2 regions of the Asanoa ferruginea genome follow, and region 1 is predicted to be linked to the other one. Evidence: predicted binding sites of a transcription regulator. Region 1 holds the regulator's gene; the other holds the start of a gene.
The links. The regulator HrcA, encoded in region 1, represses chaperone genes, less so after heat shock. The targets are predictions, from matches to a motif close to GGTTNGCACNCTCNNNNNGAGNGTGCNAACC.
Positions count from the first base shown of each region.

Region 2: a site for HrcA is predicted at 5,696-5,726, ahead of DFJ67_RS14250 (FmdB family zinc ribbon protein). Genes of this name have one in related genera too.

Region 1 covers NZ_QUMQ01000001.1:194,033-201,681, forward strand. The annotation lists gene DFJ67_RS00915 (beta-glucosidase family protein) at 1-101, shown strand, start outside; gene DFJ67_RS00920 (16S rRNA (uracil(1498)-N(3))-methyltransferase) at 271-1,014, opposite strand; gene dnaJ (molecular chaperone DnaJ) at 1,018-2,154, opposite strand; gene hrcA (heat-inducible transcriptional repressor HrcA) at 2,219-3,238, opposite strand; gene DFJ67_RS00935 (DUF4870 domain-containing protein) at 3,401-3,967, shown strand; gene hemW (radical SAM family heme chaperone HemW) at 4,000-5,205, opposite strand; gene DFJ67_RS00945 (enoyl-CoA hydratase family protein) at 5,224-6,006, shown strand; gene DFJ67_RS00950 (hypothetical protein) at 6,059-6,916, shown strand; gene DFJ67_RS00955 (phytanoyl-CoA dioxygenase family protein) at 7,217-7,649, shown strand, end outside.
Region 2 covers NZ_QUMQ01000001.1:2,989,286-2,996,934, reverse strand. The annotation lists gene DFJ67_RS14285 (glycoside hydrolase family 15 protein) at 1-1,879, opposite strand, end outside; gene DFJ67_RS14280 (hypothetical protein) at 2,035-2,268, shown strand; gene DFJ67_RS14275 (hypothetical protein) at 2,292-3,161, shown strand; gene DFJ67_RS14270 (oxygenase MpaB family protein) at 3,152-4,006, opposite strand; gene DFJ67_RS14265 (Fur family transcriptional regulator) at 4,026-4,469, opposite strand; gene DFJ67_RS14260 (DUF2231 domain-containing protein) at 4,640-5,125, shown strand; gene DFJ67_RS14255 (translation initiation factor 2) at 5,126-5,446, opposite strand; gene DFJ67_RS42685 (hypothetical protein) at 5,486-5,659, shown strand; gene DFJ67_RS14250 (FmdB family zinc ribbon protein) at 5,762-6,082, shown strand; gene DFJ67_RS14245 (5-formyltetrahydrofolate cyclo-ligase) at 6,079-6,633, opposite strand; gene DFJ67_RS14240 (GGDEF domain-containing protein) at 6,754-7,649, shown strand, end outside.

The DNA of each region.
Region 1 (7,649 bases):
AGGTCTGGGACGGCGGCTGGCAGACGGTCTCCGGCAGCTACCGGGTCGAGGCCTCGGCCAACGTGAACGACCCGAAACTGACGGCGACGGTCGATGTGTGACTGAACGTCGATCTTGCCCAGGTCGGCAAATGGCGCACACTCGAAAATCGCTCGAACGGGGAACCCGGACTTGCTGAAGACCGGGTGATGTGGTCTCGTATATGGGACGGCCGGCGCCTTCCCCCGTGGGCGCCGGCCGTCAACTTATTTCGATGTTCCTGTGAGTTTCCTATGTGGAGCCCCAGCGCCCCAGCCGGGCGCTGAGCACCGACAGCGCGGCCACCCCGGCCGTCGAGGTGCGCAGGACTGTCGGCCCGAGCCGCACCGCGGTGGCGCCCGCCTTCTCGAACGCGGCGACCTCCTCGGGCGCGATTCCGCCCTCCGGCCCGACCACCAGCACCACGTCGCCGCGGGCCGGCAGCGCGACCGTGGCCAGCGGTGCCGCGGCCTCCTCGTGCAACACCAACGCGGCGGCGGCCCGGCCCAGGCGGCCGGCGACCACGGCGGTCGACTCGTCGGGGTCGCCGCCGATCGCCGGGCACCAGGCCCGGCGCGACTGCTTGGCCGCCTCGCGGGCGGTCGCCACCCAGCGGTCGCGGGCCTTGCCACCGCGTTCGGCCCGCCACCGGGCCACCGAACGGGCGGCCGCCCAGGGCACGATCTCGTCGACGCCGACCTCGGTCATCGCCTGCACGGCCAGCTCGCCCCGGTCACCCTTGGCGATGCCCTGCACGACGACGAGCCGCGGGTCGGGCGCCGGCTCGTACGCCCGCGATTGGATCCTCAGGGTCAGCGCGTTCTTGCCGGCGGCGGTGACCACCGCCTCCGCCGTGCCACCCCGGCCGTCGGCCAGCAGCAGCTCCTCGCCCGCGCCGATCCGTTGCACGGTGGCCGCGTGCCGCCCCTCGGGGCCGTCGAGCAGCAGCTCGTCGCCCTCGGGTAGTGCGTCGACGAGGAAGAGCGGCCGGCTCAACCGTCAGTGCCCGTTGAACGCGTCGCGCATCCGGGAGAAGAAGCCGCCCTGCTTGGTCAGCTCGGCCACCTCTTCGCCCCGGGACCGGGAGAACTCGCGGAGCGCCTTCTCCTGGTCGCCGGACAGCTTGGTCGGGGTGCGCACGTCGAGGTGCACGTAGAGGTCGCCGCGCCCGGCGCCGCGCAGGTGGGGCACGCCCCGCGCGCGCAGCCGCAGCGTCGAGTTGGGCTGGGTGCCCGGCTTGACGTCGACCGTCTCCTCGCTGTCGAGCGTCTTGATCGTCAGCCGGGTGCCGAGCGCCGCCGCCGTCATCGGCACCGTCACCCGGCAGTGCAGGTCGTCACCCTTGCGGGAGTAGACGTCGTGCGGCCGCTCGTGGATCTCGACATAGAGGTCACCGGCGGTGCCGCCACCCGGGCCGACCTCGCCCTGCTGGGCCAGGCGGATCCGCATGCCGTCTTCGACGCCGGCCGGGATCTTCACGGTCAGCGAGCGGCGGGTGCGGACCCGGCCGTCACCGGCGCAGGTCGGGCAGGCGTGCGGGATGACCGTGCCGTAGCCCTGGCAGACCGTGCACGGCCGGGACGAGACGACCTGGCCGAGGAAGGTGCGCTGGACCGACTGGACCTCGCCCCGGCCGCCACAGGTCTCGCAGGTGGCCAGGTGGGTGCCGGCCGCGGTGCCGGCGCCGGAACAGGTGGTGCAGAGCACCGCGGTGTCGACGGTGATCGGCGCCTCGACGCCGAACGCGGTCTCCAGCAGGTCGAGCTCGAGCCGCAGGATCGCGTCGGCGCCCGGGCGGGTGCGCGGCCGGGGGCCGCGCGCGCCCGCGCCGGCGGCGCCGAAGAACGCGTCCATGATGTCCTGGAAGCCGACGAACGGGCCGGCACCACCGGGGCCGCCCGGCCCACCGCCACCACCCGGCGCGAGCGGGTCGCCGCCGAGGTCGACGATCTGCCGCTTCTGGTCGTCGGAGAGGACCTCGTAGGCCGCGTTGATCTCCTTGAACTTCTCGGCGGCCGCCGGATCGGGGTTCACATCGGGGTGGAACTGACGCGCCAGCTTGCGGTAGGCGCGCTTGATCTCGTCGTCGCTGGCATCTCGGGCGACGCCGAGAATCCCGTAGTAATCCCTGGCCACTGTGTTCTGAGTCCTCATGTCGTCTCGCTTGTGCCGGCCGCCGATGATCAGGTGGGGGTGGGTGTCAGTTCTGGGCCAGCAGCTCGCCTACGTAGCGTGCCACGGCGCGCACGGTGGCGATGGTGCCGGGGTAGTCCATCCGGGTCGGCCCGAGCACACCCAGCCCGCCGACGACGGTAACCCCTGGTCCGTATCCGGTGCTCACGATCGAGGTCGACCGCAGGTTGTCGATCTCGTTCTCGTCACCGATCCGGACCCGGGTGATCGGCTCGACCTCGCCGATCAGCTTGAGCAGGATGACCTCTTCCTCGAGCGCCTCGAGTATCGGGCGCAGCGAACCCTGGAAGTCGAGCAGACCGCCGCGGGTCAGGTTGGCTGTGCCAGCCAGTGCCACACGTTCCTCGTGCCGCTCCACCAGCGTCTCCAGCAACACCGTGGAGAGCGCGACGGTGGCCGCCCGCAACTCGGGCGACGACTCTTCGACCAACGACTGGACCAGCGGTGGAGTGTCGGAAAGCTTGCATCCGCAGAGCTTCTCGTTGGTCAGCCGGCGAAGGGTGGTGACTTGGCTCTCGTCGATCGGCGTGGGCAACTCGACCTGCCGCTGCTCGACCCGGCCGGTGTTGGCGATCATGACCACCATCAACCGGGTCGTGGAGATCGGCACCAGCTCCAGGTGGCGCACCGACGACCGGGCCAGGCTCGGATATTGCACGACCGCGACCTGGCGGGTGAGCTGGGCGAGCAGCCGCACCGTGCGGTGCACCACGTCATCGAGGTCGACGGCGCCGACCAGGAACCGCTCCATCGCCCGGCGCTCGGCCGGGCTCAGCGGCTTGACGGTCGACAGCCGGTCGACGAACAGCCGGTAGCCACGATCGGTGGGCACCCGGCCGGCGCTGGTGTGCGGCTGGCGGATGTAGCCCTCTTCTTCGAGAACAGCCATGTCGTTTCGCACGGTCGCCGGGGAAACGCCCAGTTGGTGGCGCTCGACGAGGGCCTTGCTTCCGACCGGCTCTTGGGTTGACACGTAGTCTTCGACGATCGCGCGGAGCACGTCGAGCTTGCGGTCATCGAGAGCCATGCGTCACCCCCTCCAGCCTTCTGGCACTCGACTGTAGCGAGTGCCAGTCTACGACGCACCGGTCCACCAAGCGATGATCGCTGTTTGCCGTGGCCAAGCTGTCGACAACAAGTCAGAACTCGCATCTGGCGCGGGTTGATCGATACCCCTACGGTGTCGGGCATGACTGAGCCGCCCCGGCCACCCGGTGAGGGTTACCCGGATCCCAACGCCGCACCGCCTCCCACCTCGGGTGGCGGCGCCTACCCGCCGCCCACTTCGGGTGCCGGTGCCTATCCGCCCGCCGGTGGCTACCCGCCGCCGGGGGGCTATCCGCCTCCGCAGGGTGGCGGCTACCCGCCCCAGCAGGGTGGTTACTACGGTGGCGCGGCCCCTTCGGGCTACGCCAACAGTGAAGAGAAGACCTGGGCGCTGGTCGCCCACCTCGGTGGCGCGGCGCTCGCGTTCTTCAGCACGGGCACGCTCGGCTGGGTCGCGCCGCTGGTTGCCATGCTGGCCAAGGGCAACACCTCGCCCGCGGTCCGCGCACACGCCGTCGCGGCGCTCAACTTCCAGATCGTGTGGTCGGTCGTCTCGATCATCGGTTGGGCGACGGCCTGCCTGGCCATCGGCTTCATCATCTTCCCGATCGCCACGCTGATCGCCGTGATCTTCGGCATCATCGCCGGCGTCAAGGCCAACGAGGGGCAGCTCTACCGCTACCCGTTGAGCATCAGCATCATCAAGTAACCCGACTGCCGTAGGCGGCTGCTCGCGGTCGCCTACGGCAGGAGGTCGCGGACGACGGCGTCGGCGAGCAGCCGGCCCCGCAGGGTCAGCACCGCTGCGTCGCCGTCGACCGTCAGCAGCCCGTCGGCTCGGGCCCGCTCCGCGGCGGCCCGGCCGGCCGGGTCGAGCACGTCGAGCGGCAGGCCGCTGGCCAGCCGCATCCTCAGCATGACGTCTTCCGTCAGCCGATCGTCGGCGGTGAGCACCTCCCGGCCCGCGCCGGGCGAGACGCCGTCGGCCAGCCGCTGTGCGTACGAGGCCGGGTGCTTGACGTTCCACCACCGCACGCCGCCGACGTGGCTGTGCGCTCCGGGGCCCACACCCCACCAGTCGCCGCCGGTCCAGTAGAGCAGGTTGTGCCGGCACCGCCCGGCCTCCGTGGTGGACCAGTTCGACACCTCATACCAGCCGAAGCCGGCCGCGGTCAGCGCGGCTTCCGCGGCCAGGTAGCGGTCGGCGGCGACGTCGTCGGAGGGCTGCGGCAGCTCGCCGCGGCGGATCCGGGCGGCCAGCCGGGTGCCGTCCTCCACGATCAGGCTGTAGGCGCTGACATGGTCGACGCCGGCACCGATCGCGGCCGCCAGCGAGGCCGCGAAGTCGTCGGCCGACTCACCCGGCGTGCCGTAGATCAGGTCGAGGTTGACGTGGTCGAAGCCGGCTTCCCGGGCCTCGGTCGCGGCCTGCGCCGCCCGGCCCGGCGAGTGCTTGCGGTCGAGCACCCGCAGCACGCCCGGCGCCACCGACTGCATGCCCAGCGAGACCCGGGTGTAGCCGGCGGACCGCAGCGCCCGCAGGCTGGCCGGCGTCACCGACTCGGGGTTGGCCTCGGTGGTCACCTCGGCGCCCGGCGCGAGCCCCCAGATCTTGTCGATCGCCTCGATGATCCGGCCCAGGTCGCCGGTGGGCAGCAACGTGGGCGTGCCGCCGCCGACGAAGACGGTGTCGACGGCCGGTGCGTCGCCCAGCGTCCGCGCGGCGAGCTCGAGCTCGGCCAGCACGGTGTCGGCGTAGCCCTCGGGCCGCCAGCCCGGCAGGTCACCCGGTGCGTAGGTGTTGAAGTCGCAGTAGCCGCACCGGCTGGCGCAGAACGGCACGTGCACGTAGACGCCGAAGCCGCGCGCACCGACCGTGTTCAGGGCCGACGCGGGCAACGCGCCGTCCGGCGGCATCGGTTCGCCGTCGGGAAGAGGACCGGGCATTCCACTAGTGTGCGCCACATGACATCCGGGGATCCTCTCGTACGGGTCGAGACCGACCGCGGCGTGGCCACCCTCACGCTGGACAGCCCGCACAACCGCAACGCGCTGTCGACGACGCTGATGACCGAGCTGACCGCCGCCCTCGCGACGGCCGCCGCCGACCCCGCGGTGCGGGTGGTGGTGCTCTCGCACACCGGCCCGGTGTTCTGCTCAGGAGCCGACCTGAAGGAGACCGCGGCGGCGTACGCCTCGGGAAAGGTCCCGGTCGGAATGCTCGGCGACGTGCTCGCGGCGGTGGCCGAGTGCCCCAAGCCGGTCGTCGCCCGGATCGGCGGCCCGGCGCGGGCCGGCGGGCTCGGCCTGATCGCCGCGGCCGACATCGCGATCTGCGCCAACGAGGCGACGTTCGCGTTCACCGAGGTCCGGCTCGGCGTGATCCCGGCGGTCATCTCCGCCACCGTGCTCCGCCGGCTGAGCCCGCGGGCGGCCCAGGCGCTCTACCTGACCGGCGAGCTGTTCGACGGTGCCCGCGCGGTCGAGGTCGGCCTGGTCACCGCCGCCGTCGGCGTCGAGGAGCTGGACGCGACGGTGCGCTCCTACTGCGCGGCCCTGGTGCGCGGTGCACCGGGCGCGTTGGCCGGCACGAAGGAGTTGCTGGTCCGCACCCCGCTGCCGTCGGTCCGGGAAGACGCGGCCGAGCTGGGTGCCCATTCGGTCGGCTACTTCCTCTCGCAGGAGGGCCGCGAGGGCGTTGCCGCGTTCCGGGAAAAGCGCGACCCGGCGTGGGTACCGGCGCCATGACGTTCCGCACGGTCGCCCCGCCGTCGTAACCTGTGCGACAAGGAGGTGGCGGGTGCGAAGTCGTGGGCCCATTGTCGGCATCGTCGCGCTCTTCCTGATCGCGGCTTTCGCGGTTTTCCTCAGCTCACGTGACTTCAAGACACCCAAGATCAGCCTCCCCTCGGCGACCCGCGACTGCACCGTCCAATCCGGAGACGACAGCCCGCCGGTCACCCTCGACGCCGCACAGATGGCCAATGCCGCCACGATCACGGCGGTCGGCGTACGCCGGAAAGTCCCGGAACGCGGTGTGGTGATCGCCCTGGCGACGGCGTTGCAGGAGTCGAAGCTGGAGAATTTGCCCGGCGGCGACCGAGACTCGCTCGGCCTGTTCCAGCAACGGCCGAGCCAGGGCTGGGGCACGCCGGAGCAGATCCGCGACCCGCGCTATTCGGCGACCCGGTTCTACGCGGGCCTGAAGAAGGTGCGCGGCTGGCAGGAGATGCGGGTGACCGAGGCGGCGCAGCGGGTGCAGCGCTCGGCCTACCCGGAGGCCTACGAGAAGTGGGCCGACGAGGCCGGCGTGCTGGCGGCGGCGCTGCTGGGCCGGTCCGCCAACGCGGTCGCCTGCACGGTGCCGGGCGAGCCGCTGATGCGCGGCACGGCGGCGGCCACGTCGCTGGCCAAGGTGCTCAAACTCGACTGGGGCACGGTCGACACGGTGCCGGCGGCGGCCGGCTTCGCGGTGGCGGCCACCGACGCGACGGCCGGTTGGCGCTACGCGCACTGGCTGGTCTCCCACGCCACCGACCACGGCGTGAAGAGCGTCCGCTTCGCGGGCATGGAATGGTCCGCCGACGGCGGCCGCTGGTCCCCGATCGAGGGCGTGGGCGCGGGCCTGGTCCAGGCCGAGGTCTTCGCCGACGTATGACGTGACCGTGAACCGCCCGATCGCCCAAGACTGAGTTTTATCTCACTTTCTGTATGATCTTGTGTCTGGGTTGTGGGCATTTAGGGCGACCTAAGATCGCCGCCCGTAGTGATGCCCCTCCATATCGTGCCGATCCGCCGATCGCCGTCGATCTTCGGCCGAACGGAGTCTTTCCGGCACAACAACTGCCTCTAGCATCGCCGGGGTGCGCGAAATCCCTTCGGGTTCAGCGCCGCATCCGGGGCCGCCCGCGGCCCGAACGACGGTCGAGTGACGGCCCTGGCGACGTCACGAGGAGGAATGCACGTGTTCGACTACGCAGGCCGCACAGGCTACGAGCCGATCAGCGAGGTCGACCGGAAGGAGTTCCACGAGCAGGGCTTCATGTTGCTGCGCAACGTCCTGACCGAGGACCACCGCGCCGCGCTGGAAGCCGCCGTCGACCGGGTCTACGCCGAGGAGAAGGCCGCCGGCAACACGACCAAGGACGGCACGCTGCACCTGCTCGGCTTCCTCGACCGTGACGAGCTGTTCGGCGAGCTGCTGACCCACCCGATCGCGTTCCCCTACATGTGGGGCCTGGCCGGCTGGAACATCTACACGCACCACAACCACCTCGACGTCACCCCGCCGGCGCTCGAGCCGGAGAAGCCCTACTGGGGCTGGCACCAGGACGGCTACCGGCAGAACTCCGACCCGGAGACGATGGACCCCAACCTCCCGCGGCCGATGT
Region 2 (7,649 bases), 2.8 Mb from region 1:
GCGGCCAGGCCCGGCCACGGGTGATCCGCGAGCCGTCGGGCAGGCCGAACTCCCACTGGCCGCCGTCCACCTTCTCGCCGTAGCCGTCGAACGAGGCGCGGTGGTAGTAGCGGCCCCGGGCCGTCGGCACGCCCAACTGGGTGTCGATCACGCCGAGGGTGTTCACCACTGCCGGGTCGTCGGCCGGCAGCACGCCCAGCCGCACGAGGTCCAGGAAGCTGGGATCGACCACGCGGCGCTGGTCGACGTCGGCCGGGCCGCTGTCGCCGATGGTGTAGGCCGTGGCCGCGTCCGGGTTGCCGTCCTTGGTCAGCCGCAGGAAGTAAGGGTCGGCGGAGTAGGGACCGGTCGTGGTCACCGTCCAAGCCTTGACCCGGGCCTGCCAGTCGTCGGCCGTGGCCAGGTAGCGCTCGGCCGAGGTGGCGTCACCGTTGGCGCGGGCGAGGTCGGCCGCGCAGACGAGGCCGGCGATCTCGGCGGCGATCGTCGCGGGCGAATAACCGGACTGGTTCTCCCAGCGGTCCTGCGGTGACCACGGCGCCTGGTTGCCGTCCTGCTCGAACCCGAGCAGGAAGTCGGCCGCCCGCTTGACGTGGCCCCAGGTGTCGGCGTCGGTGCGGCCCAGCTGGTGTGCCAGCACGATGGGCAGGGCGACCTCGTCGAGTTGCAGGCCGGTCCACACCGGCGTGCCGTCGACCCGCGAGTTCTGCGGGAACGAACCGTCGGCCTTTTGCTGCACGTCGAAGAGGTAGGTCAGGGACCGGTCGGCGCCGGCCACGTCGCCGGCGGCGATCAACGCCGTGGCGATCTGATAGAGGTCACGCGACCACACCAGGTGGTAGGGACCGGACGGGTCGTCCTTTCCCCAGATCCACGGCATCGACGGCGAGGCGACGTAGGCGCCGCGGTGGGTCTTGTCCTCGCTGGCGGCGAGCACCATGACCGAGACGTCGTAGAGGGTCCGCTGATCGCGACCGGACAGCGAGGCGGGTGCGGGCTTCAGCTTGCCGAGGTAGTTGTGCCAGCCGTGCGCGTACCCGGCCGCGGTGCGGGCGTATCCGCTGGCCAGCGAGGCGTTCACGGTGGTCAGCGCGGCGCCGGCGGTGCGGCCGAAGCCGATCGCCAGGGTGCCGTGCTGCCGTCCGCGCGCCCCGGTGAGCCCGGTCGCCGCGGTCTGCACAAGGTTGCCGGCGCCGGCCGAGGCATAGCGGCCGTCGAGCCGGCCATCGGCGAGCAGATCGGTCCAGCCATCGCTGGAGCCCCGGAAGCCGTTGGACGTGGCCGTGAAGGCCGGTCGGGCCGCGAACGCGCTCGCGCTGGTGCCGTCGCTCGCGACCAGGGCCCGGCCAGTGGTGCGGCCCGTGTCGTCGCCGCGACTGTTGGACAGCGCCGGGTCGTAGACGGAGTAGAGCTCGTAGGCGCGCGAGGCGGTGAACCGCAGATCGACCAGGACGCTGGCCCGCGCGGGGTCGGTCGTGTAGTCGGCGGTCAGCGACCAGCCGCCGCGCCGGTCGGTGAACACCTGCCGGTAGGAGAGGCTGCGCGGGTCGGTCTGGACCGTGCGCACCGCAGCGTCGGCGGCCCGGGTCGCGTGGCCGTGCCGGTCGGCGACGATGAAGTCGAGGGTCCGCGCGCTCGGAGTGCTGAGGTCCGGATAGTAAATCTCGCCCAGACCGCCCTCCTTCTGCACGGTCAGCCACACCGTGCTGGCCGTCGTGGTCGAGGTCGCGAAGCCGGACTTGTCGGCCGGCAGGAACTGCTCGTCGACGCCCGGGCCGCCGGGCGCCGCGGTATCGGCGCCCAGCGCCGGCACCGCCGGACCGATGACCAGCGCGAGGCCCGCGACGGTCGCCGTCATCATGCGCTCGAACCGATCCATCGCCGCACCGCCTCCTCGCCGCCGCTTCGTCGCGCCGGACCACGCGGTGATACCCATAAATTCGTTGATCGAACATCGCGGGTACGGCTACCCGCACCCGCAGAGTGTGGCCGGCCGGATGGGACGGGCGGGCTCGCGACGCCAGGCTGAATGGCATGAAGAAGCTGCTTTCCGTCATCGGGATCGTCATCGGCTCCTTTCTCATCGTGCGGGCGGTGATCGAGCCGTTCGTGATCGACTTCCATGACCCGTCCACCTATGACAAGGACTGGGGTGGGCCCAGCCTGGCCGGCGCGTTGGCCGTCCACTGTGGGCCAGGCCTGCTCGCATTGATCATCTTCATCGCACTCGCCGCCCGGAAGCGGCGGAAATCCGCTGTCGCCGCCTGAGCCGGGCATGCGAAGGTTGGCTGGTGGCGGAGCCCCGGGTGATCGCCTGCGACGAGTCCGGCTATGAGGGCCAACAGCTGGTCAGCTCACCCACCACGGTGTTCGCCCACGGCAGCGTGCACCTGTCGTGGGCGGCGGCGGCCGACTGCATGGCCGAGTTGCGGGCCCGGATCCGCTCGCCGGCCACCGAATACAAGGCCAACCACCTGCTGCGCGAGAAGCACCGGGGCGTCCTCGTCTGGCTGCTCGGCCCGGGCGGCCCGGTGCACGGCCACGCCCACGTCCAGCTCGTCGACAAGCCGGGCTTCCTGGTGGAGACGCTGCTCGACCTGCTGATCGACGCACCGGAGCGGGCCGCCACGCTGCCGGTCACCGACGAGCCGCGCTGGCGCCGCCTCCTGGTGGCCGCCAACGCGCTGATGCGCACCCGGGAGCCTCTCGATCCGACCGCGGCCGACGCCCTCTTCTGGTCGATCGACGACCTGCGCCGCACCGGCGTCCCGCCGGCCGCCGACGAGACGCTGGCCCTGCTCGCCAAGACCCGGGTGCGGGCCGACGACTTCCGCGAGCGGGTCCGCGCCGAACCGCCCGCGTTCGCGCCGGTCGACCTGCTGGCGCCGGCGATCGTGCACGCGGTCGCGCATTGGGGCCCGGTCCGGATCGTGCACGACTTCCAGAGCACGCTCACCCCGGCGCGGGTGGCCTGGTTGCGGTCCGCCGCACCTGACCTGGCCGAGCTGACGCTGGTCGACTCCGCCGACGACCCGCGGGTGCAGGTCGCCGACATCGTCGCCGGCACGGTGCGGGTGATCGGGGGCCGGGCCGACCCGGTGCGGGCGATCTCGGGCGGAGCCGATCCGGAGCTCGCCGCCCTGGCCGAGGCCTACGTCTGAGTGGTGAGTGCGGCGGCCCGCGCCATCGCGCCCTGGTAGATCGGGCCCTCGGTGTAGCGGCGGGGCAAGGCACCCAGCGCCGCCCGGATCGCCCGGGCCGAAAGGCCGGCGGTAAAGCCCTCGATCGGCAAGCCGAGCCCGCCGTAGAGGCGCCGCGCCCAGGTCGGGAGCAGGCCGAGCGCGGTGGAGGCGACACCCAGGTAGGCCAGTCGCGGACCGCCGAGCTCGAGGCCGAGTCTCGCGGCCGGGTTGAGCTTCCACGAGACCGGCATCGGCGGCGCGGTCAGGAAGACCAGTGCCTCGGCGGCGTCGCGGGTGACCTTCAGCGCGGGCTGCATCGACGCGTAGTAGTCGGTGACCTCGGCCGCGGAAGCCGGGACGGTCGACGGGTCGAGGCCGGCCAGCGCGGCGACCCGGCGCTGCTCCCAGTAGTAGGTGTCGACCTCGGCGTCGGTCAGCGGCACCCCGGCCCGCCGGGCGGTGGTGATGAACGACTCGATCTCGGTCACGTGCACCCAGCGCAACAGTTCCGGTTCGTCGATCCGGAACTCCTCGCCGGTGAACGGGTCGCGGGCGCGCATCCGGGCGTGGATGGCGCGCAGCCGGCGGCCGGCCTCGACGGCCTCCTCGGTGGTGCCGTAGACCGCCGTCGCGACGTAGATCGTCGTGCGCATCAGCCGGCCCCACGGGTCGTCTTTGTAGTGCGAGTTCTGCGCCACCCCGGCCATCGCCCGGGGATGCAGCGCCTGGAGAAAGAGGGAACGGAGACCGCCGACGAAGAGGATCGGCTCGGCATGCACCCGCCAGCTCACCGTGCCCGGTCCGAAAAGCCCCAGATCCGCCATGAGGTCTAGCCTGCCACGGTCAGTCGTCGCTGGCTTTGCGCTGCTGGCAGTCGGGGCACAGACCCCAGAAGGTCACTTCCGCCTCGTCGACCACGAACCCGCCCGCGCCGACCGGGTCGAGGCAGGGCGCCGAACCGGTGGCGCAGTCGACGTCGGCGATCGCGCCGCAGGCCCGGCAGACCACGTGGTGGTGGTTGTCGCCGGCCCGCGCCTCGAACCGCGCGGGGCTGCCGGCCGGCTCGATCCGCCGGGCGAGGCCGGCCCGGGACAGCGCGCCGAGCACGTCGTACACCGCCTGGGTGGAAACGGATTCGAGGCGGGCGCGGACGGCCGTCGCGATCTCGTCGACCTCGAGGTGGCCGCCGCCGGCCAGCACTTCGAGCACGGCGATCCGCGGGCGGGTCACCCGCATGCCGCGGGACCGCAGCAGCACCGCGCCCCGTTCCTCCGCCGTCTCGGACATGGCGCAATGGAAGCACGCAGCCTGGAAACGTTCAAGATACGAGCAGTTCATCGACGATTTGGTTGAACGATGAACCGAACCCCGCCCACCCCACGTGTCCCCGTCGTAAGGACTCTTCAGCGGCGGGGACCGGCCGTACGCTGTCACGCATATTGAAATAGGAGGCCCGCGTGTTGAACCAGATACTGGGCATACCGGCCCACCCCCTGATCATCCACGCGGCCGTGGTCTTCATCCCGTTGCTCTGCCTCGCCGCCGTGGTTTACGCGCTGGTTCCCAAGGTTCGCGGCAAAATCGGCTGGGCCACCCTCGCCCTCGCCGTCGTCGCACCAGTCGCGGCCTTTCTCGCGACGCAGTCCGGTGAAGACCTCCAGGCCCGCCTCGTCGCCGCCGGCTTCTCCCCCGAAATTCTCGACAAGGTCAGCCAGCACCAGAGCTACGGCGACCGCACCTGGTGGTTCACTCTCGCGCTGGGCATCGTGACGCTCGTCATGCTCTTCATCACCAGCGGCAGCCGCCGGGTGCCGCACCTGCCGGTCTGGGTCAACCTGGCGTTCAGCGTGGTGATCATCGCGCTCGCCGTCGCGACCGGCATCTACGTCTTCCTCACCGGCGACAGCGGCGCGCACGCGGTCTGGGAAGGCGCCGTCCCCTAACTAGAACAGCACCCTGGAGCAGAGCAGGCAGCTCAGCACGACCATCACCGCGGCGGCGACCAGCGCGACGCCATAGGTGAGGGTGCGGGCGTCCTTCTCCTGCGCCTCGACCTTGTCGAGATCCTGCGGCGCGAGTTGCCGGGGTGGTGGCGGCTGCACATAGGTGGGCGGCCGCCACCCCGCCGGCGGCGGGTCCGTCGATGGCGGCCCCGAATAACCAGTCGGGGGTACGGCCGGCGGCTGTCCAGGGCGACCCGGGACAGGCTCGGCGCCGGGGCCGGGTCGCCGCCACGGGTCGAGGTTCGGGTCGTCGTACGTCACGGCGACCGACGCTACCGAACGCACGGGTACGCTGCCCTCGTGAACCGCGTGGAACCGCCAGTTACACCCGATGACGAGCGTCCCGTCGACCTCACCGGTGACGAGTTCCTGCTCCCGGAGCAGACGGCCGACGACACGGATCACGGCTGGGGTGAGCAACGGAACACCAACGACGAGCGGCTCTGGGAAGACGTCCCGCCGCACTGGAGTTGACGTTGTAGCTGGACGAATGCTGGTCCGATGCCGCACCATTGGCACTCGGATACGCTGAGTGCCAGACCCACCGCACCCACCGCGCAAGATCCGGAGGAAGCCGTGCCGACCTACCAGTACGCCTGCACCGAGTGCGGACACCAGCTCGAGGCCGTCCAGTCGTTCAAGGACGAGCCGCTGAGCGTGTGCCCCGAGTGCGAGGGCCGCCTGCGTAAGGTCTTCAACTCGGTCGGCATCGTGTTCAAGGGCTCCGGCTTTTACCGCACCGACTCGCGCAACGGGGTCAACGGCGGCGACACCAAGGTCAAGTCCGAGTCCAAGTCCGACGGCAAGTCGGAGTCGAAGACCGAGACCAAGACCGAGTCCAAGCCGAAGTCAGAGCCGGCCAAGGCGGCCACGAGCACGCCGGCGTCGTCGAGCTAAAGCCAGCGCAGTCCCCCGGCCGGGGTGATCACCCCGGTCACCCGCTGGTCGTGTGCCGCGTCCGGCACCCGGTCGACCAGCTCACCGTCGTGCAGCAGCGCCACGATCGGCACGCCGTCGCGCACCCTCGCCAGCGCCCGGTCGTAGGAACCGCCACCCCGCCCGAGCCGCATCCCGCGCCGGTCGACCGCGACTGCCGGCGCCACGATCAGGTCGGCCCCGGTGATCGCCGCGCGTTCGAGCCGTTCCCCGGGCGGCTCCCGCAGCCCCCGGCGAGCCGGGACCAGCATCCCGTCGTACGCGGCCCAGTCCAGGTCGTTGTCCGGGCGCAACACCGGCAGCAACACCTCGGCCTCTTCGGCCAACGCGGCCCGCAGCGCCGCCGGCAGGTCGGCTCCGCCAGGTTCGCTGCCCATCGGCACGTACCCGCAGACCAGTCTTGGGGTGCTCGTCCGGACGAGGTCGGCGACCGCCGCCGTCACCCGCGCGGCGGCATCCGCGAGGGCGGAAGCGGGCAGCGCTTGGCGGCGGGCGAGCACTTCCGCCCGCATGTCAGCCTTCGTCAGCCCACTATGCGATAAATCCGGCACGCAACACTCCCGACCCTTACCCGGTTAGACCTTCGAGGCCAACGCCACCGCCGAGCATGGCACGGCCCGAAGGGGGAGTTCGTGACACTGCGCGGGCGGCTGACCGCCGCGTTCCTGGCCGTCGTGCTGGGACCGGTGCTGCTCGGTGCGCTCTTCGTCGGCGGCACGGTGAGCGCCGTCGGCCGGGACCGCGCGGTTGACCGGCTCGGCGTCGCGGCGACCGCGGTGCGCACCTCGGTCAGCTCCCTCTGCCTACAGCTACAGGCCGCCGCCGACGCGGTCGCGGTGACCGCCGACCCGGCCCGCCAGACCGACATCGCCAGCCAGGTGGTCGCCCGCGGGCTCGCCTCCGGCGTCGTGGTCGAGAACGCGGACGGCGTACCCCGGCTGCGCACGCCCGGATCTCCGGCCCGTCCGTGGGCCGACTGCGCGCGGCCCACGGACGCCGGCCCGTTCCTGGGCCTCGCCGTCGGGATCGAGACGCGGGACGCGGCCGGTGCGCCGCTCGGAGTGATCTGGGCGACCCATGACCTCGACGCCGCCATGATCGGCCGGCTCGGTGGCGCCACCGGCACCGCGGTGACCCTGCTCCAGGGCGGGTCCGCGGTGCACAGCACCGAGTCGCCGGGTGCGCTCGCCGACGTGGTCGCCGCTGCTGCCGGGGTACGCGGTGACAACGTCGCCGAGACCGCCGGTGGCCGGTTCGTTCGCCGCGTCGGCCCGTCCGCCGGCCAGCCGCTGCCGCTGGTGCTCTCGGTGCCGGCCGGCGAGCCTCAGGCCCTCTACGGGCTGCTGGTCGCCGCCGTGGTGCTGGCCGGCCTGTTCGCCGTCGGCGCCGCCTGGTGGCTGGCCCGCACGACGACCCGGCCGCTGGCCGAACTCGCCGGTGCGGCCGATCGGGCGGCGGGTGGTGACCTGGCGGCCCGGGTGCCGGTGCGCGGCCGCGACGAGGTCGGGCGGCTGGCGGTCGCGTTCAA